Regions from separate parts of the Gemmobacter fulvus genome, predicted to be linked through region 1. Evidence: riboswitches for the same ligand, from Rfam matches in the RefSeq annotation. Region 1 holds a riboswitch; the other holds the start of a gene.
What was found. Region 1 has a riboswitch for cobalamin ahead of KM031_RS03280 (DUF1636 family protein). Riboswitches for the same ligand answer to the same signal wherever they lie in the genome.
Positions count from the first base shown of each region.

Region 2: it holds a riboswitch for cobalamin, as region 1 does, so the genes downstream of both, KM031_RS22170 (CbtB domain-containing protein) here and KM031_RS03280 (DUF1636 family protein) in region 1, are expected to answer to the same signal.

Region 1 covers NZ_CP076361.1:668,558-675,977, forward strand. The annotation lists gene KM031_RS03260 (hypothetical protein) at 1-113, shown strand, start outside; gene KM031_RS03265 (CobW family GTP-binding protein) at 120-1,136, opposite strand; gene KM031_RS03270 (cobyric acid synthase) at 1,200-2,645, opposite strand; gene cobO (cob(I)yrinic acid a,c-diamide adenosyltransferase) at 2,861-3,499, opposite strand; cobalamin riboswitch at 3,538-3,746, shown strand; gene KM031_RS03280 (DUF1636 family protein) at 3,834-4,217, shown strand; gene cobW (cobalamin biosynthesis protein CobW) at 4,210-5,244, shown strand; gene cobN (cobaltochelatase subunit CobN) at 5,248-7,420, shown strand, end outside.
Region 2 covers NZ_CP076366.1:83,814-91,233, reverse strand. The annotation lists gene KM031_RS22180 (heavy metal translocating P-type ATPase) at 1-2,309, shown strand, start outside; gene cueR (Cu(I)-responsive transcriptional regulator) at 2,322-2,810, shown strand; cobalamin riboswitch at 2,823-3,046, shown strand; gene KM031_RS22170 (CbtB domain-containing protein) at 3,079-3,249, shown strand; gene KM031_RS22165 (CbtA family protein) at 3,268-4,065, shown strand; gene KM031_RS22160 (YqaA family protein) at 4,133-4,561, shown strand; gene KM031_RS22155 (heavy metal translocating P-type ATPase) at 4,737-7,061, opposite strand; gene KM031_RS22150 (DUF302 domain-containing protein) at 7,224-7,420, opposite strand, start outside.

The DNA of each region.
Region 1 (7,420 bases):
ATCTGCGCGACAATGGCCTGACCCAGATGTTCGATCTTGAAGGCCCGAACCGGCTGTTTCTGATCTCGCTCGACGATGCCACGGGCATCGCCGCCCGCATCGAGGGGGCCTGACGCGCCCTACCAGCCCTGCCCCACCTGCCGCAACTCCGGCAGGAATGTCGTCAGCATCGGCGGCAACTGGTTGCGCCCCGGCCCGGCGGCAATCACCACCAGACGCGAGCCTTCCATGCCCTCGGGCCAGACAGGCAGGCTGCGCGGCGGGCTGAGGATATGCTGCACCACATGGAACACGGTGGGACGGCCCGGCAGCTCGGCAATCTCCACCAGCCCTTTCAGGCGCAGCAGATCGGGGCCGAAGGTCTGTTGCAACGCGCCAATGGCCATCTGCATCACCCGCGCCTCGATCGGCTGATCCGCCATGAAACAGAAGGCGGTCACGCTGTCGCCATGGTTGTTGGCACTATGGGCATGATGGCCGTGATGCTGCGCAAAGCGCAGCCATTCGGCCACTTCGGGCGGCTTTCCAGCCACGTCATAGGCCGCGAGCGAAAACAGCGCCTCGGGCGTCAGATCCGCCGCCGCAACCACACGCGCATTGGGGGCCACCCGCTCCAGATGCGCCAGCACCGGCGCAGGATCGGCCAGATCGGTTTTCGAGATCACCAGCAGATCTGCCACCCCGACCTGCCGCCGCGCCTCTTCATGCGCCGCCAGCGTGGTCAGCGCATGGGCGGCATCCACCACTGTCACCACCCCGTTCAGCACGAAATGATCCAGTATCATGTCATTGGTCATGAAGGTCTGCATCACCGGGGCCGGATCGGCAAGGCCGGTCGTCTCGATCACGATCCGGCTGAATTTCGGACCGGTGCCACTGTCGGCCTCATCCTTCAGGCGCAGCAGGGTCAGCCGCACATCACCCGACACCGTGCAGCAGATGCAGCCGGTCGAGGCGGCAAAGGCCCGGTCGCCCACACCCTCCATCAAGCCGCCATCGACATCGACCGCGCCGAATTCATTCACGATCACCGCCGTATCGCCAAAGCCCGGCGCAGCCATCAGCCGGTTCAGCAAGGTGGTTTTGCCCGCGCCCAGAAAGCCGGTCAGGATGGTTACGGGAATACGGTCGGTCATCGGCATCTCCTGTCACACCGGCGCATGGGTAGTGGCATCGGGCGCAGGCGGCAAGAGCCCGCCTTACCGCGCCAGTGCCAGAAGCCCGCCGACATCCAGATGCGCCTCCAGATGATCGGCCAGCGCATCCAGCGTCGCCTCCACCGTCGCCCCATAGCGCGCCTGTGACGGCGCGGCCCCAAGCGCGGAAAGCCAGGCCGCGCGGAACGCATCCGAGGTGAACATGCCGTGCAGATAACTGCCGGTGATCCGCCCGTCCGCCGAAACCGCCCCCTCCGGCTGCCCGTCGACAAAGGCAAACGGCCGGGCACGCGCCGGACCTTCGGTGCGGCCGATATGGATCTCATACCCTTCGACATCAAGCCCGCTGGCCGCATGGGTGGCGCGGGTGCGGGTCAGACGTTTGTCCGGCGTCATCAGGGTGGTGACATCGAGCAGACCCAACCCCGGCGTCTCGCCTGCCGGGCCCTCGATGCCGTCCGGATCCCGCACCACATGGCCCAACATCTGATAGCCACCACAAATGCCCAGAACATGCCCGCCGCGGCGCACGTGCGCGGCCAGATCAATGTCCCAGCCCTGCGCCCGCAGAAATGCCAGATCGCCGCGCGTGGATTTGCTGCCGGGCAGGATCACCAGATCGGCATCGCCGGGGATCGGCTGCCCCGCCGCGACCATGGACAGCGCCACCCCCGGCTCCTGCCCCAGCGGATCGAGATCGTCAAAATTGGCAATGCGCGACAGCGCAAGGCAGACCACCTTGAATCCGCCCGCGCCGCCCGCCTTCGGCAGGTCCAGCGCATCTTCGGCGGGCAGCCGCGCCGCATCGGCAAAGAACGGCACCACCCCATAGCCGCGCCAGCCGGTCTGCGCCGCGATCAACGCATAACCCTCGTCAAACAGCCGCACATCGCCGCGAAACTTGTTGATCACAAACCCCGCGATCATCGCGGCATCCGCAGGATCCAGCACCGCCTTGGTGCCCACCATCTGCGCAATCACCCCGCCGCGATCAATGTCACCCGCCAGAATCACCGGCACATCCGCCGCACGGGCAAAGCCCATATTGGCAATGTCACCGGCCCGCAGATTGACCTCGGCCGGGCTGCCCGCCCCCTCGACAATCACCAGATCATGCGCCGCTTTCAGCCGCCCGAAGCTCTCCAGCACCGACGCCATCAGACCGGGCTTGAGCGCGGCATAGTCCCGCGCCTTCACCGTGGCCACCCGCCGCCCCTGCACCACCACCTGCGCCCCGACATCGGTCTCCGGCTTCAGCAGCACCGGGTTCATGTCGGTCTGCGGCATCAGCCCACAAGCCAACGCCTGCAGCGCCTGCGCCCGCCCGATCTCGCCGCCATCTTCGGTGACGGCGGCATTGTTCGACATATTCTGCGGCTTGAACGGCGCCACCGACAGCCCACGTCGCCGCGCGGCCCGGCATAGCCCCGCCACCAGCAACGACTTGCCGACATTCGATCCGGCCCCCTGGATCATCAGTGCCGTCATTGCTTCCCCCCGGCCTCGGCGCGGCGGGGCGTGCGGAAGCCTCCGGCGGGGATATTTTCAACCAAGATGAAAGCAGACGGACAGCAACACGCAGCCCTCATGGAACCTCTCCACAACAAGGCAGGCCGCGCCCCCTTGCTGCTTTCATCTTGGCACAAATATCCCGGGGGTTTGGGGGCTGGCCCCCAATCCGGCAGATCAGCAGCAGCCACGGATCAGAACTCCACACCCTTCTGCCCCTTGATACCCGACCGGAACGGGTGTTTCAGCAGGGTCATCTCCGTCACCAGATCGGCCAGTTCGATCAACTCGTCCTTCGCGTTGCGTCCGGTCAGGCAGACATGGGTCAGCGGCGGTTTCTCGTCGCGCAGGAACGTCACCACCTCAGCCACGTCGAGATAGTCATAGCGCAGCGCGATATTGATTTCGTCCAGCAGCACGAAGCGGATCTCGGGATCGCGGATCAGTTCTTTCGCCTTGTCCCAGCCCTTCTGCGCCATCGCGATGTCGCGGGCGCGGTCCTGGGTTTCCCAAGTGAAGCCTTCGCCCATCGCATGAAACTGGCACAGGCCGCTGAAATGCCCTTCGATCAGCCGCCGCTCGCCGGTATCCCAGGCGCCCTTGATGAATTGCACCACGGCGCAGGGCATCTCATGCGCGATGCAGCGCAGGATCATGCCGAAGCCGGACGAGCTTTTGCCCTTGCCCGCGCCGGTATGCACGATCACCAGGCCCTTTTCGCCCTCCTTGCCCGCCATGATCTTGTCACGGGCGGCTTTTTTCTTGGCCATCTTCATCGCATGGCGGGCATCTTCGGCGCTCACATCCGTGGTCATGTCGCTGTCATCCGTCATGTGACGTTCCTCTGCCTTGACAATGGGGGGCCTCGTGCCTCAGGTGAGGCGGCGCTGGTGCCTGATTATGTCAGGCGAAGAGGGAATGCGACAGGCAATGCGACGCACCATGCGCCGATGCCGAAGCGCAGCCGCCCCCGCGACCGTGACCGGAGAGACCGCATTGCCACTGGGAAACCGGGAAGGCGGCGGTCAGGGGGAAACCCGCTCTGCAAGCCGGGAGACCTGCCAGCGCAGTGTTGAAACGGGCGGACGGGGTGTTCCGCGACCGGCAGAGGCGCCATGCGCCCCTTCCGTTTGCCAAATGCCCCCTCGCCCAAGCCGGAAGAGAGCCATGGCCAGCGCCACGCTTTACGTCTGCACCACCTGCCGCAGCGGTCTGCCTGCCGATCCGGAGGCGCCGCGTCCGGGTGCCGTGCTGCATGCCGCCCTCGCCGGTGCCGATCTGCCCGAAGGGGTGACGGTCAAGGGGGTGGAATGTCTGTCGGCCTGCAACACCGGCTGCGCGATTGCGCTGTCGGCCCCCGGCAAATGGACCTATGTTTACGGCCATCTGGATCCGGCGGCGCATCTGGCCCCGATCCTTGACGGCGCTGCCCGCTATGCTGCATCGGCGGATGGCCTCGTGCCATGGCGCGAGCGGCCCGAGATCTTCCGCAAGCAAAGTCTTGCCCGCGTTCCGCCTTTTGAAATTCCTGTGGAGACCACCGATGTCTGACCTCGCCAAAATCCCCGTTACCGTGATCACCGGCTTTCTCGGGTCCGGCAAGACGACGCTGATCCGGCATCTGATGGCCAATCCGCAGGGCAAGCGTTTGGCGGTGCTGGTCAATGAATTCGGCACCGTGGGGGTGGATGGCGACATTCTGAAATCCTGCGCCGATGACAATTGCCCGGTCGAGAATATCGTGGAACTGGCGAATGGCTGCATCTGCTGCACCGTGGCCGATGATTTCATCCCCACCATCGAGGCGCTGATGGCGCTGCCGCAGCGCCCCGATCACATCCTGATCGAGACCTCGGGCCTTGCGCTGCCGAAGCCGCTGCTCAAGGCGTTCGACTGGCCGGCGATCCGCTCCCGCATTACCGTGGATGGTGTGATCACTCTGGCCGATGCCGAGGCGGTGGCCGCGGGCCGCTTTGCCCCCGATGTCGATGCCGTGGCGGCCCAGCGCGCCGCCGACGATTCGATCGACCATGAAACCCCGCTGTCCGAAGTGTTCGAGGATCAGCTGGCCTGCGCCGATATCGTTCTGCTGTCGAAGGCCGATCTGGCGGGCGAGGCGGGCCTTGCCGCCGCACGGGCAGTGATCGAGGCGGAAACCCCGCGCAAGCTGCCGATCATCGCCATGACCGAAGGTGTGGTGGATCCGCGGGTGGTTCTGGGCCTCAATGCCGCCGCCGAGGATGATCTGGCCGCGCGGCCCAGCCACCATGATGGTCATGACGATCACGAACATGATGATTTCGACACCGTGGTGATGGAACTGGGCGAAGTGGCCGACCCGGAGGCGCTGCAAGCCGCCATTCAACGTCTGGCGCGCGAACAGCATATCCTGCGGGTGAAGGGTTATGTCGCGGTCACCGGCAAGCCGATGCGGATGCTGGTGCAGGCGGTGGGCGAGCGGGTGCGCGCGCAATATGACCGCCCTTGGGGCACCACGCCGCGCGCCACGCGGCTTGTGGTGATTGCAGAGCATGATCACGTCAATGAGGCGGCCATCCGCGCCGTGCTGGAGGGCTGATCCTTGCATGTCGTCTTCCGCGAAAGCCATGGGCTGGAGGAAACGGACGCGCCGTTCGATCCGGGGCAAAGCCCTGCCGATCTGGTGGTGCTGTCGTTTTCCGACAGTGATCTGGGGGCTTTCGCGGCGGGCTGGTATCGTGCGGGCGGCAAACTTCCCGGTCTGCGGCTGGCGAACCTTGTGGCGCTGCGCCATCCGCTGTCGGTGGATACCTATGTGGAACAGACGCTGGCCGGGGCCAAGGGTATCCTGATCCGGCTGATCGGCGGCGAAAGCTATTGGGCCTATGGGCTGGCGCAGGTGCAGGATCTGTGCCGCCGCCACGGCATCGCGCTGGCGGTGCTGCCGGCCGACGGGCGCGCCGATACGCGGCTGGATGCGCTGTCCACCTTGCCGGTGGGCACGCTGCGCCGTCTTGCCGCCCTTTGCGACGCCGGGGGTGCTGTGGCGGCACAGGCGGCGCTGGCGCAACTGGCGCTGGCGGCGGGGCTTTATGCCGGGCCGGTGCCGGGCGACAAGACCCTGCCCGATTGCGGCTGGTATGATCCGGCGCGCGGGGTGCTGCCAGGGCCAGAGGACGTGGGGCCGGAGGGCGCGGGGCCGCTGGTCGTGGTCAGCTTTTACCGCAGTTATCTGACCTCGGCGGATCTGTCGCCGGTCGATGCGCTGATTGCGGAATTGCGGCGGCAAGGCTTCCGGGCTTTCGGGCTGTTTGCGCCCTCGCTCAAAGGGACGGCGGCCGAATGGGTGCAGCAGGCGCTGACAGATGCCGCCCCTGTTGCCATCATCAATGCCACCGCCTTTTCGGCCAAGGGGCCGGACGGCAGCTCGCCACTCGATACGCCGGGCTGCCCGGTGTTTCAGGTGGCGCTGTCCACCGCCCGCCGCCGCGACTGGGCCGGGGCCGACCGGGGCCTGTCGCCCGCCGATCTGGCCATGCATGTGGTGCTGCCCGAGGTGGACGGGCGCATCTTTGCGGGCGTGGCCAGTTTCAAATCGCCCACGGCGCGCGACCCCGATCTGCAATTCTCGCGCTTTGCCCATCGCGCCGATGACAGCCGCATCCGGGCCGTGGTGGCGCGGGTGGCGGCCTGGCACCGGCTGGGCACCACCCCCGCCCCGGCGCGGCAGTTGGCGTTGATCCTGTCCACCTATCCCGGCAAGGATTACAATCTGGCCCATGCCGTCGGGCTGGATGCGCTGGCCTCTGCCGAGGCGATCCTGAACGCGCTGCAAGGTGCGGGTTATGCCACCACCGCCCGCGCCGACCTTGGCCGTCAGTTGGAACAGGCCACGCTTTTCTGGCCGCTGGTCGAGTACAAGGCCGCACTGGCCACCCTGCCCGAGGCGCTGCAACAGGCCCTGACGGCGGCCTGGGGCAGGCCCGAAGATGATCCGGCCTGCATGGGCGCTGCGCTGCACTTCCGCGCGCTGCGGCAAGGGGCGGCGCTGATCGCGCTGCAACCCGAGCGCGGCGATGTGCAGGCCCGCGATGACGATTATCACGACCTGTCGCGCACGCCGCGCCATGCCTATGTCGCCTTCTATCTGTGGCTGCGGGCACAGGGGCTGCATGCGCTGGTGCATATCGGCGCGCATGGCACGCTGGAATGGCTGCCCGGCAAGGCAGTGGCGCTGTCGGATCTGTGCTGGCCCGAGGTTCTGACCGGCGCGCTGCCGGTGATCTATCCTTTCATCGTCAATGATCCCGGCGAGGCGGCGCAGGCCAAGCGCCGGATCGGTGCGCTGACGCTGGGCCATCTGCCGCCACCGATGGTTGCCTCGGCCACCCCGACCAACCTGACCCGGCTGGAACGGCTGCTGGATGAATATTCCACCGCCGACGGGCTGGACCCGGCCCGGCGCGACCGGCTGATTGCCGCCGTGCGCACCGAGGCGCAGGCGGCGGGGGTCGAGGCCGATCTGGGCATTCCGGCCGAAGCCTCGCCCGCCGAGGCGATCACCCGGATCGACCGCTTTGTCTGCGACATCAAGGAAAGCCAGTATGGCGAGGGCCTGCATGTCTATGGTCAGGGCAATGGCGAGATGGACGGGCTGCTGACCGCACTCGGCGCGCGGCGCGTCGCCCCCGGCCCCTCCGGCTCGCCCTGGCGCGGGCGGCTGGATGTGCTGCCCACCGGGCGCAACCTGTTTTCCGTCGATCCCCGGGCGGTGC
Region 2 (7,420 bases), on a different replicon from region 1:
TGAAGGGCGCAGCCGTTGACCGTGCGTTGCTCGTCAAGGCTGTCGAGGATGCGGGCTATGACGTTACCTCTCGCCCTGTCGATCTGCAGATCGAGGGCATGACATGCGCCTCTTGCGTCGCCCGGGTGGAACGTGCGCTGAAAACTGTGTCCGGGGTAACCTATGCCTCGGTCAATCTGGCAACCGAGCTGGCACATGTGATTGGACAGGCCGATCCTGCCGCCCTGATCCGTGCCATCGAAGATGCGGGATATTATGCGCGTCTGGCCGTGTCCGCCGCCGATCTGTCGGAGGAGGTAACCTTGCGCAAGGCCGCCGAGGAAAGCGCCCTGAGGCGGGATCTGCGGATCGCCGCCGCGCTGAGCCTGCCGGTGTTCCTGCTGGAGATGGGATCGCACCTGTTCACATGGGTGCATATGGCGGTGATGAACACGATCGGCATGCAGAACAGCTGGTATCTGCAGTTCGCCCTGACGACGGCGGTTCTCTTTGGCCCGGGTTTGCGTTTTTTTGCCAAGGGGCTGCCCGCGCTGGCGCGGTTTGCCCCGGACATGAACAGTCTTGTCGCTGTCGGCACCTCAGCCGCCTATGGCTATTCGCTGATCGCAACCTTCGTCCCCACTTTGCTGCCACCAGGCACGGTGAACGTCTACTACGAGGCGGCGGCCGTCATCGTGACGCTGATCCTGCTTGGCCGCACGCTCGAAGCGCGGGCCAAGGGGCGAACCTCTGAGGCGATCAAGCGTCTGGTCGGATTGCAGGCCAAGACGGCGCGGGTTTTCCGAGATCGTGCTGTGGTCGAGTTGCCGATTGCCGAGGTTCGTCCGTCCGATCTGGTCGAGGTGCGCCCCGGCGAAAGGGTGCCGGTCGACGGTGAAGTGACCGAAGGGGCCAGTTGGATCGACGAAAGCATGATCTCGGGCGAACCGTTGCCGGTGGAAAAGACGATTGGCAGCGCCGTGACCGGTGGCACGATCAACCAGACCGGTGCCTTCACCTTTCGCGCCACGGCGGTGGGCGAAGCGACGATGCTGGCCCAGATCATCCGCATGGTCGAGGCCGCCCAGGGGGGAAAGCTGCCGATCCAGGCGTTGGTGGACCGCGTGACCATGTGGTTCGTGCCCGCGGTTATGGCACTGGCCGCGCTGACCTTTATCGTCTGGCTGGTTTTTGGCCCTGAGCCTGCCCTGACCTTTGGCCTTGTCAACGCCGTGGCAGTACTGATCATCGCCTGCCCCTGTGCAATGGGGCTGGCCACGCCGACATCGATCATGGTCGGAACCGGGCGCGGCGCGGAACTGGGCATCCTGTTCCGCAAGGGTGAAGCGTTGCAGGCCTTGCAAGACGTCAAGGTGGTGGCCTTTGACAAGACCGGCACGCTGACGATGGGCAAACCCAGCCTAACGGATCTTCACCTTGCCCCCGGCTTTGACCGTAACCAGGTGCTGGCCGCCGTCGCGGCGGTCGAGGGTAAATCAGAACACCCGATTGCCCGCGCTATCGTGGCAGCAGCAAAGGAGGAGAACCTGACCCTGCCCGAAGTGACCGGATTCGCCGCCGTCACGGGCTATGGTGTCCTGGCGCGCGCCGGCGACTCGCAGGTCGACATCGGGGCCGACCGTTACATGGCAAAGCTCGGTCTGGATGTGGCGGTCTTTGCCGATATCGCGGTCCGGCTAGCGGATGAGGGCAAGTCGCCTCTCTATGCCGCGATAGAGGGCAAATTGGCGGCGATCCTTGCCGTTGCCGACCCGGTCAAGGCAACGACACCCCAGGCGATCAAGGCCCTGCATGTGCTTGGCCTGAAGGTTGCGATGATCACGGGCGACAATGCCCGCACGGCGCAGGCCATCGCACGGCAGTTGGGCATCGACGAGGTCGTGGCCGAGGTCCTGCCCGACGGAAAGGTCGCCGCCGTCAAGCGGCTGAAGGCCCTTGGCACATTGGCCTATGTCGGCGACGGGATCAACGATGCTCCGGCTCTGGCTGAGGCGGACGTGGGGCTTGCAGTTGGCACAGGCACAGATATCGCCATCGAGGCTGCCGATGTGGTGTTGATGTCGGGGCGTCTTACCGCAGTGCCCGACGCCATTGCGCTCTCGAAGGCCACGATGCGCAACATCCGGCAGAATCTGTTCTGGGCCTTTGCTTACAATGCCGCCCTGATCCCGGTCGCCGCCGGGGCGCTTTGGCCGGTTTACGGAATTCTTCTGTCGCCGATCTTTGCCGCCGGCGCGATGGCGCTGTCGTCGGTCTTCGTTCTTGGCAACGCGCTGCGTCTGCGCCGCTTTGCCCCTAATCAAGCCTGAAGGAGCCAGATCATGAACATTGGTGAAGCCGCAAAAGCCTCGGGCGTATCTGCCAAGATGATCCGCTACTACGAGTCTACAGGCCTAATCCCTGCGGCAGGGCGCACCGGTTCGGGCTACCGCGTCTATTCTGATACCGAAGTGCAAATGCTGCGCTTCATCCGGCGCTCTCGCGACCTTGGCTTTCCGGTAGAGAAAATCGAGGAACTGCTGGCGCTCTGGCGAGACCGATCCCGCCAGAGTAGCGACGTGAAGCGTCTGGCACAGGAGCAGATAACCGGGCTGGAGCGGAAAATCAGCGAGATGCAGGCCATGATGGAAACCTTGCAGCAACTCGCCGATGAATGCTGCGGGGATCATCGGCCAGATTGTCCAATTCTGGCTGACCTCGGGAATGGCCCCAGCCCCGCAAGTAGGGCTGAAATAGAGAAGAAGACTGGTCTGTCTCGTTCTGGAAGACTGGCCGATGCGCGCCCACGCCAACATCAACCCGTGGATTGACATTGCACCACAGAAGCGTGACGGTCTGCAGGCTCGGCGTTCATGGGGTGTAGAACCCCCGAACTCAATCGGGAATGGGGAAGGGTGGACCCAATTGCGGCACCCGAAGCCCCAGCCGCCCCCGCGACTGTATGCGGTAGCGTCCATTCATTATGCCACTGGGCCAAATTGCCCGGGAAGGCGAAGGGACGTGTGACCCCGCGAGCCAGGAGACCGGCCGGACGCCACTGTAACAACATCCCGTCGGGTGTGACGGGCGGAGATAGCCATGACCACGACCACTCAAGCGATCACGCAAACTGCGGGCATGCTGCGCCCGATCCTGACCACGGCCTTTCTGGGGACATTTTTGTTGTTTGTCGCCGGGTTCTCGTCACCGGATACCCTGCACGCCTCGACGCATGACACCCGGCACGCCACCGGCTTTCCCTGCCACTGATCTGACAGGAGATTGACGATGACCAAGACCCTGCTTTCAAGCGGGCTGATTGCTGGTGCAGTCGCGGGCCTCGTGACGGCCGTGTTGCAGTTCTGGCTGATCCAGCCCCTGATCGGTCAGGCCGAACGATACGAGACTGGTGAGCTTGTTCTGCAGGTGACTGACGCAGCACCATCAAAAACGACAGTTATCGCTGCTGAAGAACCTGCTACTGTCGGCAACGCGCATCCAGACATGGTTGCAGGCAATAGCCTAGACGTGTCGCGCAATTTGCAGACCATGCTGTTCTTGGTCCTCACATGGGGCGGCTTTGGCCTTCTGGCCTCTGCCGCAGTTGCAGCCCTCCCGGCCGTCGGCCGGACGCAGCACGTATCATGGCCTGGCATTGCGCTGATCGGGTTTGCGGCCTTTTGCCTTGCACCTGCACTTGGCCTACCTCCGGAACTTCCCGGCATGCCGGCGGCTGACCTTGAAGCACGTCAGGTCTGGTGGATTTCGACTGCCATCGCCACGTGCGCAGGCGCGGGCTTGATCGTTCTGTGGCACAAGCCGCCAGCGCTTCTTGCCGCTTTGGTCATCGGACTGTTGCCTCATGTCGTAGGAGCACCAACTATTGACGAGAACCTTGCCGCAGTCGTGCCACCAGAACTTTCGGCGCTGTTTTCCGCCCGCGTAATCGGTACCAATCTTGTTGGCTGGATCGTGCTCGGCATGACTTTGGCCCGGATGTCTGGTTTGTCAGCGGTTCGCAAGAATTTGCCCGGTCGGCATGCCGACACAGCGAGACCTGACCTTGATCGCCCGGGAAGAACGTGACCTTTGTGCGAACAACGTCCTCAGCCGGGCCGCCCGCAACGCTGCCGGCCAACGGCGACCTGAACTGATGCTTGCTCTGACGGGTCTTTTCTTCGCAGCGTTTATCGCCGCCACGTTGATCCCGGCACAGTCCGAGGCCGTGCTTGTTGCACTGCTTCTCGCCGGGACACAGCCCGTTTGGTTGCTTCTATTGGTCGCAACGGCGGGCAACGTCCTTGGTGCGGCGGTCAACTGGACCATCGGACGGTTTCTGATGCGCTTCTCCGACCATCGACGTTTCCCGTTTTCGGCAAGGCAAATTGTTCAGGCCCAGGGCTGGTATGGCCGTTGGGGGTGGGTAAGCCTGTTCGGGTCGTGGCTGCCGATCATCGGTGACCCTCTGACGCTTGCCGCAGGCATGATGCGGGAACCGCTCTGGCGGTTTATACTGATCGTCACACTTGCGAAGTTCAGTCGCTACGCTGCTCTTGCGTTCGTGACGCTTTCGGTCGTCTGATCGTCACGGATAGTTCCCAAAGGGCAGGTTCTCTTAACTGGGATACTGGCGCAATCAAAGGCCGTCAGTGCGGTTCCGGGCATCAGGTTCTTTTCGAAACCCTGTCCGGCTCGGCTTGACGCTCGGTCTCGCAGACCTTTCCCAAGTGTACGGTTTTCCAGCTAAGACTTGCCCCTCAGAGATCAACCCTGCGCAGACGCAATGCGTTGGTGATGACTGAGACCGAGGACAGGCTCATCGCCGCCGCCGCGATCATCGGCGACAGAAGAAGGCCGGTTATCGGATAAAGGAGCCCGGCTGCGATCGGTACGCCAAGTGCGTTGTAGGCAAAGGCAAAGAACAGGTTCTGCTTAATATTGCGCAAGGTTGCGCGTGCCAACTTGCGCGCTCGGACAATGCCCATCAGGTCGCCACCCAAAAGCGTGATGCCCGCGCTTTCCATCGCGACGTCAGCCCCGGTACCCATGGCGATGCCGACATCCGCTGCCGCCAGCGCAGGCGCGTCATTCACGCCGTCGCCGGCCATGGCGATCTTGTGACCTTCACGGCGCAACTGGTCGATCAGATCTTTCTTGGCCTCGGGCAACACTCCCGCGCGCACCTCATCTATGCCGAGCTTGCCCGCTACAGCTTGTGCGGTGCGTTCGTTGTCGCCGGTCGCCATGATAACGCGCAGCCCTTGGGCATGCAGTTCCTTGATCGCCTGTGCGGTCGACGCCTTGATCGGATCTGCGACAGCGACGATGCCTGCGAGCACACCGTCGACAGCAATGAACATCGCGGTCTTGCCTTCGGCGCGCAAAGTGTCCGCCTGCGTCTCCGCGCGCGCAGTGTCCAAGCCCATTTCCTGCATCATGGCTGCGTTGCCAAGCGCAACCGCGCGACCATTGACCTTGCCACGCACACCCTTGCCAGTGACCGCCTCGAATCCAGTAGCCTCTTGCCGGGACGCGCCCTGCGCGTCAGCCCCCTCAACAATGGCTTCGGCAAGCGGATGTTCCGACCCACGTTCCAGCGCCGCAGCAAGGGACAACAGGTCTTTGACTGCCACGTCCCCAAGCGTCACCGTATTGGTGAGCTTGGGCTTGCCCATAGTCAACGTGCCCGTCTTGTCGACTATCAGCGTATCGACTCCCGCCATCCGCTCCAGCGCCTCAGCGTCTTTGATCAGCACACCCGCCTGAGCGCCGCGTCCAGCCGCCGTCGTAATCGAGATTGGCGTGGCAAGACCCAACGCGCAGGGGCAGGCAATGATCAGCACCGACACCGCCGACGCGATGGCAAAGACCAGGGCTGGCTCGGGGCCAAAGATCATCCAGGCCGCAAAGGCCAGTAATGCGATCCCAACTACGGTCGGAACGAAGATTGCGGACACCCGATCCGCCAGCCCTTGGATTGGTGCACGCGACCGACGCGCGTTCGACACCATGGCCACGATCTGCGCCAAAACGGTGTCGGCGCCAACCTTGCCAGCCTCGATAACAAGACTTCCGTTCTTGTTGATGGTGGCCCCGGTCACTGCATCGCCCGGACCTTTTTCGACCGGCATCGACTCGCCGGTCAGCATGCTTTCGTCCAAGGATGAATGACCTTCGATCACCACGCCGTCGACTGGCACAGCGTCGCCAGGGCGCACGCGCAGACGGTCGCCCTCCATGATGTTCTCCAAAGGCGCATCGTATTCGGTGCCGTCCGGCAGAATGCGCCGCGCCGTCTTCGGCGCGAGGTCGAGAAGCGCGCGGATTGCATCGCCGGTGCGTTCGCGGGCGCGCAGTTCCAAGACCTGGCCGACAAAGACCAGAGCCACAATCACCACCGCCGCTTCATAGTAGGTGCCAACACCGTGACCCATCCGGTAGACTTCAGGGAACACGCCAGGCAGAAACGTCGCGACGAGCGAATAGAGGTAGGCCGCCGCCACCCCAAGGCTGATCAGCGTCCACATGTTGGGCGACCGGTTCACCAGCGAATCCCAGCCTCGCTTGAAGAAGGGAAGGGCCGCCCAAAGGATGATCGGAGTTGCCAGCGCGAACTCCAGGTAACTGGCCACCTGATGCCCGATCCAGTCGCGCACCGGCAGGGCCACGAACTCTCCCATCGTCAACACGATCAGCGGCACCGCCGCGGCAACTGAGATCCACATGCGTCGGGTGAAATCGGTCAACTCGTGGCTGGGCTCGTCAGAGGGCAGTATCGGCTCCAGCGCCATGCCGCAGATCGGGCACGAGCCGGGCGCATCGCGGATGATCTCGGGGTGCATCGGGCAGGTGTACTGGACATTGGCTGGGGCAGCTTTCTTGCGACCCGCCGCACGGCCTGAGGCGTAGAACCACGGATCGGCCTGAAACTTCGTCTGGCACTTGCCGGAGCAGAAATGGAAGTCCTTGCCGCCAAACGCCTCGGTCCGCGTGTCAGGTTTCAACGTGACGGTCATGCCGCACACTGGGTCAATGGACGTTGGCCCGGTACCAATTTCTGGAACGCCTTGGCCCTCGGGCATATCCGGGTCTGGATGGGCGTGGCTGCTGTGCGGATCGGTGGGTTTCATAGCGTTCTCCTATCGCGGTCAGTGCCGCGCGAAGGCAGATGCAAAGGCCTACCGACTCACGATGCGCCTTCCCATCAATGGAAGGTCAAGCGAAGATTGCAGCTTCTGGTGCAATCAAATTGCCGCAACAACTTTGGCCAGTAGGTTTCGCACCTGACCTGCGACGGCATGCAATGCGGGATTGTTGATAGCCTGCATCGACGCCACCGGATCAATCGAACTTACCTCAACGCCGCCTTCGACCTCGCGCAGGATAACGTTGCAGGGCAGCATCGCACCGACGCGCGGCTCCATCCCTATGGCTTCCATCG